DNA from 2 places in the Companilactobacillus heilongjiangensis genome. Region 1 is predicted to be linked to the other one. Evidence: predicted binding sites of a transcription regulator. Region 1 holds the regulator's gene; the other holds the start of a gene.
The links. The regulator HrcA, encoded in region 1, represses chaperone genes, less so after heat shock. The targets are predictions, from matches to a motif close to TTAGCACTCNNNNNNNNNGAGTGCTAA.
Positions count from the first base shown of each region.

Region 2: the regulator HrcA is predicted to act here: its motif matches at 3,539-3,565, upstream of groES (co-chaperone GroES).

Region 1 is NZ_CP012559.1:1,442,211-1,447,297, forward strand. Features, by position in the region: gene dnaJ (molecular chaperone DnaJ) at 1-219, opposite strand, end outside; gene dnaK (molecular chaperone DnaK) at 344-2,206, opposite strand; gene grpE (nucleotide exchange factor GrpE) at 2,243-2,815, opposite strand; gene hrcA (heat-inducible transcriptional repressor HrcA) at 2,834-3,880, opposite strand; gene JP39_RS06555 (hypothetical protein) at 4,058-4,573, shown strand; gene ribF (riboflavin biosynthesis protein RibF) at 4,727-5,087, opposite strand, start outside.
Region 2 is NZ_CP012559.1:581,559-586,645, reverse strand. Features, by position in the region: gene JP39_RS02610 (isopeptide-forming domain-containing fimbrial protein) at 1-309, shown strand, start outside; gene JP39_RS02605 (hypothetical protein) at 361-933, opposite strand; gene groL (chaperonin GroEL) at 1,525-3,156, opposite strand; gene groES (co-chaperone GroES) at 3,208-3,492, opposite strand; gene JP39_RS02590 (CPBP family intramembrane glutamic endopeptidase) at 3,635-4,261, shown strand; gene JP39_RS02585 (cation:dicarboxylate symporter family transporter) at 4,710-5,087, opposite strand, start outside.

The sequences.
Region 1 (5,087 bases):
CATACCAGCAGAACCATATTGATCATATTGAGCACGTTTTTGCGGGTCTTTTAATATTTCGTAGGCTGCATTAACTTCCTTAAACTTAGCTTCAGCATCAGGGGCTTTATTCAAGTCGGGGTGATACTTTTTAGAAAGTTTCCGGAATGCCTTTCTTATATCGTCATCAGAAGCGTTCTTATCAACGCCGAGTACGTCATATGGATTTTTATCTGCCATTAAATCACCTTTATGTAATAGGACTAAACGTCTTATTCCTTTTTAACGCTCAAAAGAGCAGTTATTGTTTTTACTATACCATAAACGGTTTTAGTAATTAAACCACTGCTCTTTATCACAATCATTATTTCTTATCTTTATCAGGATCTACTTCTGAGAAGTCGCCGTCAACGGTATTGTCGTCTTTAGGTTTCTTGCCATCAGTTGAACCAGTTGCGCCATCGGCATTTGCACCGTTAGCTTGTTGTGCTTCTTGAGCCTTTTGATAAAGTTTAACAGAAAGGTCTTGAACAATCTTATTCAAATCGTCACGTTTCTTCTTCATGTCTTCAAGGTCACCAGAGTCTTGAGCTTTCTTCAAAGCATCACGAGCATCTTGAGCTTTCTTGATTTCATCGTCAGAAACTTTACCCTTAACGTCTTTTAGAGTCTTGTCAGTAGCGAACAATGTTTGTTCAACGTCGTTCTTAACGTCAACCTCTTCCTTACGTTTGTTATCTTCTTCTTCGTGTTCCTTAGCTTCCTTCATCATCTTGTCGATTTCTTCATCGCTCAAGCCTGATGAACTCTTGATAGTAATCTTTTGTTCCTTGTTAGTACCCATATCTTTAGCAGATACATTAACAATACCGTTCTTATCGATATCGAATGTAACTTGGATTTGTGGTACGCCACGAGGTGCAGCAGGAATATCAGTCAATTGGAAACGACCTAATGTCTTGTTATCAGCAGCCATTGGACGTTCACCTTGTAAGACGTGAATATCAACAGCACTTTGGTTATCAGCAGCAGTTGAGAATACTTGTGACTTGCTTGTTGGGATAGTTGTATTTCTATCGATCAACTTAGTGAAGACACCACCCATTGTTTCGATACCAAGTGATAGAGGTGTAACATCAAGTAAAACAACATCCTTAACATCACCAGAGATAACACCACCTTGAATAGCAGCACCTAAAGCAACGGCTTCGTCAGGGTTGATTGAGTGATCTGGTGCTTTACCAGTCCACTTAGCAACAGAATCTTGAACAGCAGGAATACGTGTTGAACCACCATTTAAGATAACTTTGTCAATGTCAGAGTTTGTTAAGTTAGCATCCTTCAATGCGTTGTCAACAGGAATCTTTGTTCTTTCAACAAGGTCTGATGTCAATTCATCGAATTTAGCACGTGTCAAAGTTTCTTCCAAGTGAAGTGGACCATTGGCACCTGATGAAATAAATGGAAGACTGATTGATGTTTGAGCAACACCTGATAAGTCCTTCTTAGCCTTTTCAGCAGCATCCTTCAAACGTTGTAAAGCCATCTTGTCTTGACCCAAATCAACGCCATTCTTAGCCTTGAATTGTTCAACTAACCAATCGATAATCTTTTGGTCAAAGTCATCACCACCAAGATGTGTATCACCATTTGTTGAAAGTACTTCGAAGACGCCATCGCCCAATTGAAGTACAGAAACATCAAATGTACCACCACCAAGGTCATAAACAAGGACTTTTTCGTCACCCTTATCATTATCTAGACCATAAGCAAGTGCTGAAGCTGTTGGTTCGTTAACGATACGTTGAACATTCAAACCAGCAATCTTACCGGCATCCTTTGTAGCTTGTCTTTGTGAATCATTGAAGTATGCAGGAACTGTGATAACAGCATCTGTAACTTTTTCACCTAAGTAGTCTTCTGAGAACTTCTTGATGTGTTGCAAAATGAATGCTGAAATTTCTTGTGGTGTGTATGACTTGCCGGCTACAGTAACTTTGTAACCTGCTTCACCCATGTGACGCTTGATTGATGAAACTGTATCTGGGTTAGTGATTGCTTGTCTCTTTGCAACTTCACCAACTTGAATTTCACCATCTTTAAAGGCAACAACTGAAGGAGTTGTTCTTGCGCCTTCTGGATTAGTAATAATCTTTGGAGAGCCACCTTCAAGAACGGCTACAGCAGAGTTTGTAGTACCCAAATCAATACCAATAACTTTAGACATAAACCTAAACCTCTTTTATTTTTTTTATTTATTAATTTATTGTGCAACGACAACCATTGCTGGACGAAGTACACGATCCTCAAGTTTATAACCCTTTTGAAGAACTTGTACAACGGTATTTTTAGCATGCTTATCATCGGCTGGAACAGTTTGAACAGCTTGACTAAAGATTGGATCAAATTTCTCACCAACACCGTCAATTGCTGTCACATGATTATTTTCAAATGCTTTAACCATGTGTTGTTGAACCATTTCAATGCCCTTTTTTAGTTGCTTGCTGGCATCATCGTCAGCTTCAACACTCAAAGCACGTTCAAGATTATCCAAAACAGGTAGAATTTCTGTGGCCAACTTTTGACCATCATATTTAAGGATGTCAGCGACTTCCTTGCTATGACGTTTGGTCATATTTTGCATTTCTGCTTGGCTTCTTAAAAGATTGTCTTCTAAGTCAGAATTCTTTTTCTTCAAATCCGCAATTTCTTTATCTTTGGGATCGATTTTCTTAGCCTGTTCTGCTTTAGCTTTCGTTGCAGCTTTTGCATCAGTCTTTGGAGCTGCTTCTTTTTTAGAAGTCTTCAAATTCTGGTCTGTTTCTTTATCTGCCATTACTTCCTCCTAAAAATTTCAAGAATCATCATACCTTGAATAATAATCAATTAGTCTTTTGGCTAATTCAACTCTAAATTCTCCGAGCAAACCAATCAATTGTGAATAGTGCATGGTTGTTGGGCCAAGTAAGGCAATAACACCTTTTCCATGATGTCCAACATCGTAATTTGCAGTGATGATACTGTAATTTTTCAACGCATCACTACCTAATTCACTTCCGAGACGAACACGAATGCCGTCATCAGAAATGCTAGGATCTAGTAATTTTCTCAAATCAGTACTCTGATTCATAATTGAAAACAGCGACTGAACTTGCGATAGATCATCATTGTTTGCATAATTCAAAAGATTCAATTGTCCGTCGACATAATACTTCTCGGCACCAGCCTTTTTGAAAAGCTGATCCATCATATCCAACAGTCCGTCGGATGAGTACATATACTCGGAAAGAATTGCTGGCACATCGTTGTGCAACATTTGAATAACCTTTGGTAAAGGCTGTCCAACTAACTTGTCGTTTACGATGTTAACAATTTTTTCAATTAAAGAAGTATCAAAATCATCATCTATTGTATAAATATTATTCTCAACATTATTATCGCTTGTAACGATGATTGCCATAAGTTGATGTGGGTTCAAAGGAACAATTCTAAAACCTGTTAAAAGGATTGAACTGCTCTCAGGACCTAAAGTGATAGCTGTGTAACTGGTCAGATGAGATAGAATCTTGGCAGATTGTTCAATAATATCATCAATTTGGTGATATGTTTTGCCAAAATCATCGTCAATTCTCTGCGCAATATCTTGTGGCACGCTTGTAGGCTGTACCAAATGATCAAGATAATAGCGGTATCCCATCGCTGAAGGAATTCTACCAGATGAAAGATGGGTTTTCTCGAGATAACCAACTTCCTCTAGCATTGCCATTTCATTTCTGATTGTCGCAGAACTTACATGGAAAGGTAATTCATTCATCAATGTCTTCGAACCAACCGGCTGGCCGGTATCTGTAAATATGCGCACGACTTCTCTCAAGATAGCATCTTGACGTTGTGATAGCATTATACCGTCCTCCTTTTTAGCACTATTCATACCTGAGTGCTAACAATGTAAAATATAACAATCTATCCTATTAGTGTCAAGTATGCACGCTCAATTTCTCTAATTTTTCAGCGATTATTTTAAATTTGGCATTCTATGGTAAGATTTAGGAAAAATCCAATCAACACGAGGTAAATTATGCTCAATCAAATTATTGGTGTAAAATTTCTTGCTTCCAGATCTTATGAAGAACTACTTGAAAAACCTTGGGACATTTTAACTTCTGGAGATCAATACAGCTACGTTAGCCGTGGCTTCAAAGTTGCAGTTGGTGATTTAGTTATCGTTCCAAATTCTGGATACAATGACACGGTCGTTGTCCCTGCTGTTGTTACTGAAGTAGATATCAACGAAGAGCCCACACGCGCCACCCGTCCGATATTAGCAGTTATTACTAAAGAACAACTTATGCACCGTGAAGGACAAGCATATGGTGTACATAAAGAACTGACCAATCGTGAACTTATTTTCAAACAATTGAATAAGGAATACGACCAAGCAGTCAGAATGGAACAGATTAAGAAGATGTCCAAAACCAATCCAACAATTGCCGCCCTTTTGAATGAATTAAACAAGCAAGACGAAATCTTAGAAGAACATCACTCACTGCCAAAAACACAGATCACTCGAGCTATTGATTCTAAATTATTTTAAATATTGAGATTGTGACAAAACATGGTCAGCTTTCGAGCATTAAGGAAAATAGCTCCAGTAATCCGATTTTGGATTGCTGGAGCTATTTGTTTTAAGCTGAAAAGCTATGCTTTGTTGCAAGTTTGAGGTGAAAATAGTCACATCACAGCCCCATTATTTTTGTAAAGCTTTAATAGAATTCTTCTTATCAAGTTCCAATTGTTTAACCAAACCATCAGCACCGTCAAATTTAACCTCGCCACGTAAATAACGGACCCATTCAATAGCGACGTGTTTGCCATAAATATCCTGATCAAAGTCGAAGATATTAGTCTCAATCGTCACACCGGTATTTTCTTTGAACGTCACATTATAGCCAACTGAGGTCATGGCGTTATACCAGACACCGTCAATTTTCATCCGCGTGGCATAGACACCAATGGCTGGTATTACTTGTGAACCATCGACTGCCAAATTGGCCGTGGGATAGCCCAGTGTCCGACCTCTTTGCAAGCCGTGAATGACTGTCCCTTGG
Region 2 (5,087 bases), 860 kb from region 1:
AATGTCTCAGTTTCTTATGACAACACAACTGATCCTATTGAGAGTAATGGTAATAAATTGATTACTTCTGATAGCGACAATGCAATGATGTTTGATCAAAGTAACGATGACAATACGCCTGACTGGAAACCAATCGTTATAGACCCTGGTGTACCAATTAAAAGTGGTGGTTTCAGTGGTTCATATAACAACTACGACTTGAGTGGTTACATTGGTTTGAATAAGTGGAAATTGCTTGTTCCTGCCAATTCAAAAGCTGGTAAATATAGCGGTAAAATCACCTGGTCAATTGATGATACCCCACAATAAAATATAAAAAAATGGAACCAATAATCGATTGTGATTATTGATTCCATTTTTTTACGCATTCTGATTTTCTTGCTTAATAATTTCAGCTGGAATATCGGCTTCTGAACAAATCACAGCAATAACGTATTCAATCGTTTCACTGTCATCCCAATCAGCTGACAAGTCCAAATTAACCTGACGACCATCATTCAACTTTAATTCTAAATAGTAAGGAGTTGGCAAGTGGAACATAATCTTCTTAGGAGCGTTAAATGAGCCTCCTAGAATATTACTGGGCGCATTCATCTCTTTACCCACAACTACCGTTAAAGCCTTTATATCCTTAAATTTGAAGTCCAATTGGCTTTCACTAAAAGGAAACAAAACTGACTGCAATCTGATACTGAGATTTTGATAATCGTAACTGCGAATACCCTCATCATCAATCTCCCAGTAGCCGTAAAAATCACTCATTGAACGCGCGTAAAGCAAGGCAATAATAACTAAAGCAGTAACGCCCAAAAGTACAGCCAACAAAGTAACCTTCGTAAAGACAAATACCAAAACTCCCACAACTAATCCAACAACTAAGCTGACCGTCATAGGTACGTAATTGATCTTACGACCAAATTCAATACTATCCATTCTGATTCTCTCTTCTATTTTCTATTCGACAATAACTCATTTTATACTTTTAAGGTCCAGATAGGAAATGAATTACTTGTTTGCCATCTCCAGGGATGAGAATATTAACCTGCTATGCGGACCGGCTCGAGCCAAAGTACGGTCTCGAACCTCGGTTTGAAGCCTTACCAAAAACCGGTAAGTCTCCAAACTCGCCCGGTGGTGTAATGGCTAAAGCCATAACGCCACAACCACAGCTGGTTAATATTCTCATCCCTTCCGATTCTTTTTATAGTCAATCATTCCCACACATACATCTATCAAACTAGAGCTGATATCATAAACAAAAAATTCTATTGATAAAAAACCAGCCAGAGGGGAACAGTGATGGAGCCTGCAGTTCAAGTTGTGTTAGAGCTTCAGCTCTTACATAACTGACGTATTTTGAGATTTGCGCACTATGCAAACCTCAAAATCGAGGTGCGAGACCGTGGCTCGGACCGGTCAAACTGCGGCGGAATCACTGTTCCCCTCTGGCGGCATATTTAAATACAAAAAAAACGTCAGCAGAATTTAATCTACCAACGTTTATAATTGTTTAGTTTAAATGGACTACATCATACCGCCCATACCGCCAGCAGCTGGGTTAGCAGCAGGTGCGGCAGGAGCATTCTTATCAGGCTTGTCAGCAACAACAGCTTCAGTTGTCAACAATAGTGAAGCAACACTGGCTGCGTTTTGTAGAGCTGAACGTGTAACCTTAGTTGGGTCGATGATTCCGGCGTCAACCATGTTTTCCCACTTGTTAGTTGCAGCATTGTAACCAACTTCGTTCTTTTCATTCTTGATGTGTTCAACGATAACTGAACCTTCCATACCAGCATTTTCAGCAATTTGACGGAGTGGTTCTTCAAGAGCACGGGCAACAATATTGATACCTGTTTGAACGTCGCCTTCAGCTTTAAGAGCTGTAACTTTATCAAGAACGTTCATGAAGGCTGTACCACCACCAGCAACGTAACCTTCTTCAACAGCGGCACGTGTGGCATTTAGAGCATCTTCAATTCTGTACTTACGTTCCTTCAATTCGGTTTCAGTAGCAGCACCAACTTTAACAACAGCAACACCACCAGCTAATTTAGCTAGACGTTCTTGTAACTTCTCTTTGTCAAAGTCAGAAGTTGTTTCACCGATTTGTTTCTTGATTAGATCAACACGTTCCTTGATAGCATCCTTATCGCCAGAGCCTTCAACGATTGTTGTGTTGTCCTTTGTAACTGTAACCTTACCAGCTTGACCCAATTGATCCATTGTTGTGTCTTTTAGTTCAAGACCAAGGTCTGAAGTAATAACTGTACCACCAGTTAATGTAGCGATATCTTCAAGTTGAGCCTTACGACGGTCACCAAAGCCAGGAGCCTTAACAGCAACGACGTTGAATGTACCACGAATCTTGTTCAATACAAGTGTTGGTAATGCTTCACCGTCAATATCATCAGCGATGATCAATAGTGACTTACCTTGTTGAACAATCTTTTGTAGCAATGGCAAAACATCTTGGATATTTGAAATCTTCTTGTCAGTAATCAAGATATATGGATTGTCGAGGTCGGCTTCCATCTTGTCGTTATCAGTAACCATGTATTGTGAAATGTATCCACGGTCGAATTGCATACCTTCAACAACGTCTAAAGTTGTATCGATACCCTTTGATTCTTCAATTGTGATAACACCATCGTTACCAACTTTTTCCATGGCATCAGCGATCAATTTACCAGTTTCTTCACTAGCTGATGAAACTGAAGCTACTTGAGCAATATCATTCTTACCAGAAACCTTGTGTGAAATCTTGTGAAGTTCGTCAACAGCAGCGTTTGTTGCCTTTTCGATACCACTTCTGATACCAACAGGGTTAGCACCGGCAGTAACGTTCTTCATACCTTCTTTAACAATTGCTTGTGTCAAAACAGTAGCAGTAGTAGTACCGTCACCAGCAATATCATTTGTCTTTGAAGCAACTTCAGAAACAAGCTTTGCACCCATGTTTTCGAAGTGATCTTCTAGGTCAATACTCTTAGCGATTGTAACACCATCATTTGTAATTTCAGGTGCGCCATAACTCTTTTCAAGAACAACGTTTCTACCCTTAGGTCCGATTGTTGTCTTAACTGTATCAGCTAGTTTATTAACACCATCCAACATCTTTGAACGTGCATCTTCTGAAAATTTAATTTCTTTAGCCATTAATTTTCACACTCCATAATTTAAAATAAATTTTTCTTGTTTAAGTTTTAATTAGTCAACGATTGCCATGATATCTTTTTCATGAAGGATTAAATATTCACTGTCTTCATACTTAACTGTTGAGCCTGAGTACTTGTCAAAAAGAACCTTGTCACCCTTTTTAACGTTCATAGGTAATTTAGTACCATTATCAGCAACTAGTCCGTCACCTACGGCAACAACTTCGGCTGTTTGTGGCTTTTCCTTAGCGTTGTTTGCTAAAACAATGCCACCAACTGTCTTTTCTTCTTCTTTATCGACTGTTACAATGACTCTATCTCCAAGTGGTTTTAACAATTTAAATACCTCCAGTAATATTAATTCAATGTTTTTTGTATATCTTTTAGCACTCAACTATCTCTTGTGCTAATCACAAGTTTTATATTAACATTATATTGTGAAGTTGCAAGTATTTACCTTTAAAAATATGGGGGAAATTATGTCTTATCGAACAAATCAGTTTTTCACATTACTGGCTTATATCCTGTTGTTATCGTTAGGAACTATCCTGACAATGTTCTCTATCACAGGCTCAGCCTACTTTATCACCGTCACCATTGCATCATTGATTGTCACTGGTCTAATGATTTATTTAGTTAAACAAAGTGGTCCTTTAGAATTTGAGAAAAAAACTAATTTAAATCACGATTTGCAGTGGATAATTTTAGGAACTGTGGGCGCATTGGTAGTCCAATTCGGAATTGGCTTTGCGGATAAATTATTATTCCATGCCAGCACCGATTCACAAAATACGCTCAGTTTACTGTTGATGGTTAAAGAATATCCATACTATTTCATCTACGTGATGATAGCTGCACCAATTATGGAGGAAATCATCTTCAGACGTGTATTCTTCGCCAACTTGATCAAGCCTACTAACATTTACATTGCTGCTATTGTTTCAGCGTTCATGTTTGCGTTTATGCATCAGGATACTAGATTTTTGGTTTATGTCTTTATGGGATTGTGGTTCTCATATGTTTACTACAAGTCGGAAAATATTTATGTAAGTGCCGGCAGCCATATTATTATGAACGCTATTGTTTTAACGATTGGAATAATGTAGTTGTTTGCCGCCTCCGGTTTCGAGGGAGATGAAGTTGCCTGCTGTGGGACCGGTGCGAGCCAAAGTACGGTCTCGCACCTCGATTTTGAGCTCCGCAAAGTACGCGAATCTCAAAATACGTCCTGTGCTGTAAGGCCGGAAAACCACCGACCTAACACCACTGCCACTGCTGTTCACTCCCTCGAAACCTCCGGCTCGTGTATTTTAAAATTTTGGTATTGCTCTCCGTCGATATATATAAACTACGAAAAATACAAAAAAGATATCTGCAATTTTTAAAAAATTTGCGGATATCTTTTTTGTATCCTCATTTACCAATTCCAAACAAAATACTAATACTCAAAATTACACAATAAGCCAGCCTTCGGCGGCATAAAAAAACAGCCTGCCTTTTCGGCAAGCTGTTCTCTGTGTGTTTAAATTGTTTTTCGACTACATGGAGTGCTAATTAGTCCCCACGTGTGTATGACGCAACGTACTTCTTCCGTTTCTCATCATCGAACTCTTTTTCACTCTTAGCAATAATAACTGTAGCTAGTGAATTTCCGACAACGTTGACGGCTGTACGTCCCATATCTACGAGACGGTCGATACCTGCAATGAAGGTCAAACCTTGCATTGGTACACCAATTGTTGATACTGTGGCTAGGAGTACAACAAACGATGCTCCGGGCACTCCGGCCATCCCCTTTGATGTTAACATCAATACCACAACAAGGGTAATTTGTTGCCCAATGGATAGGTGAATATTATAGGCTTGAGCCAAGAATAAGGCAGCCAATGATTGATAAATTGCGGAACCATCAAGGTTAAATGTATATCCGGT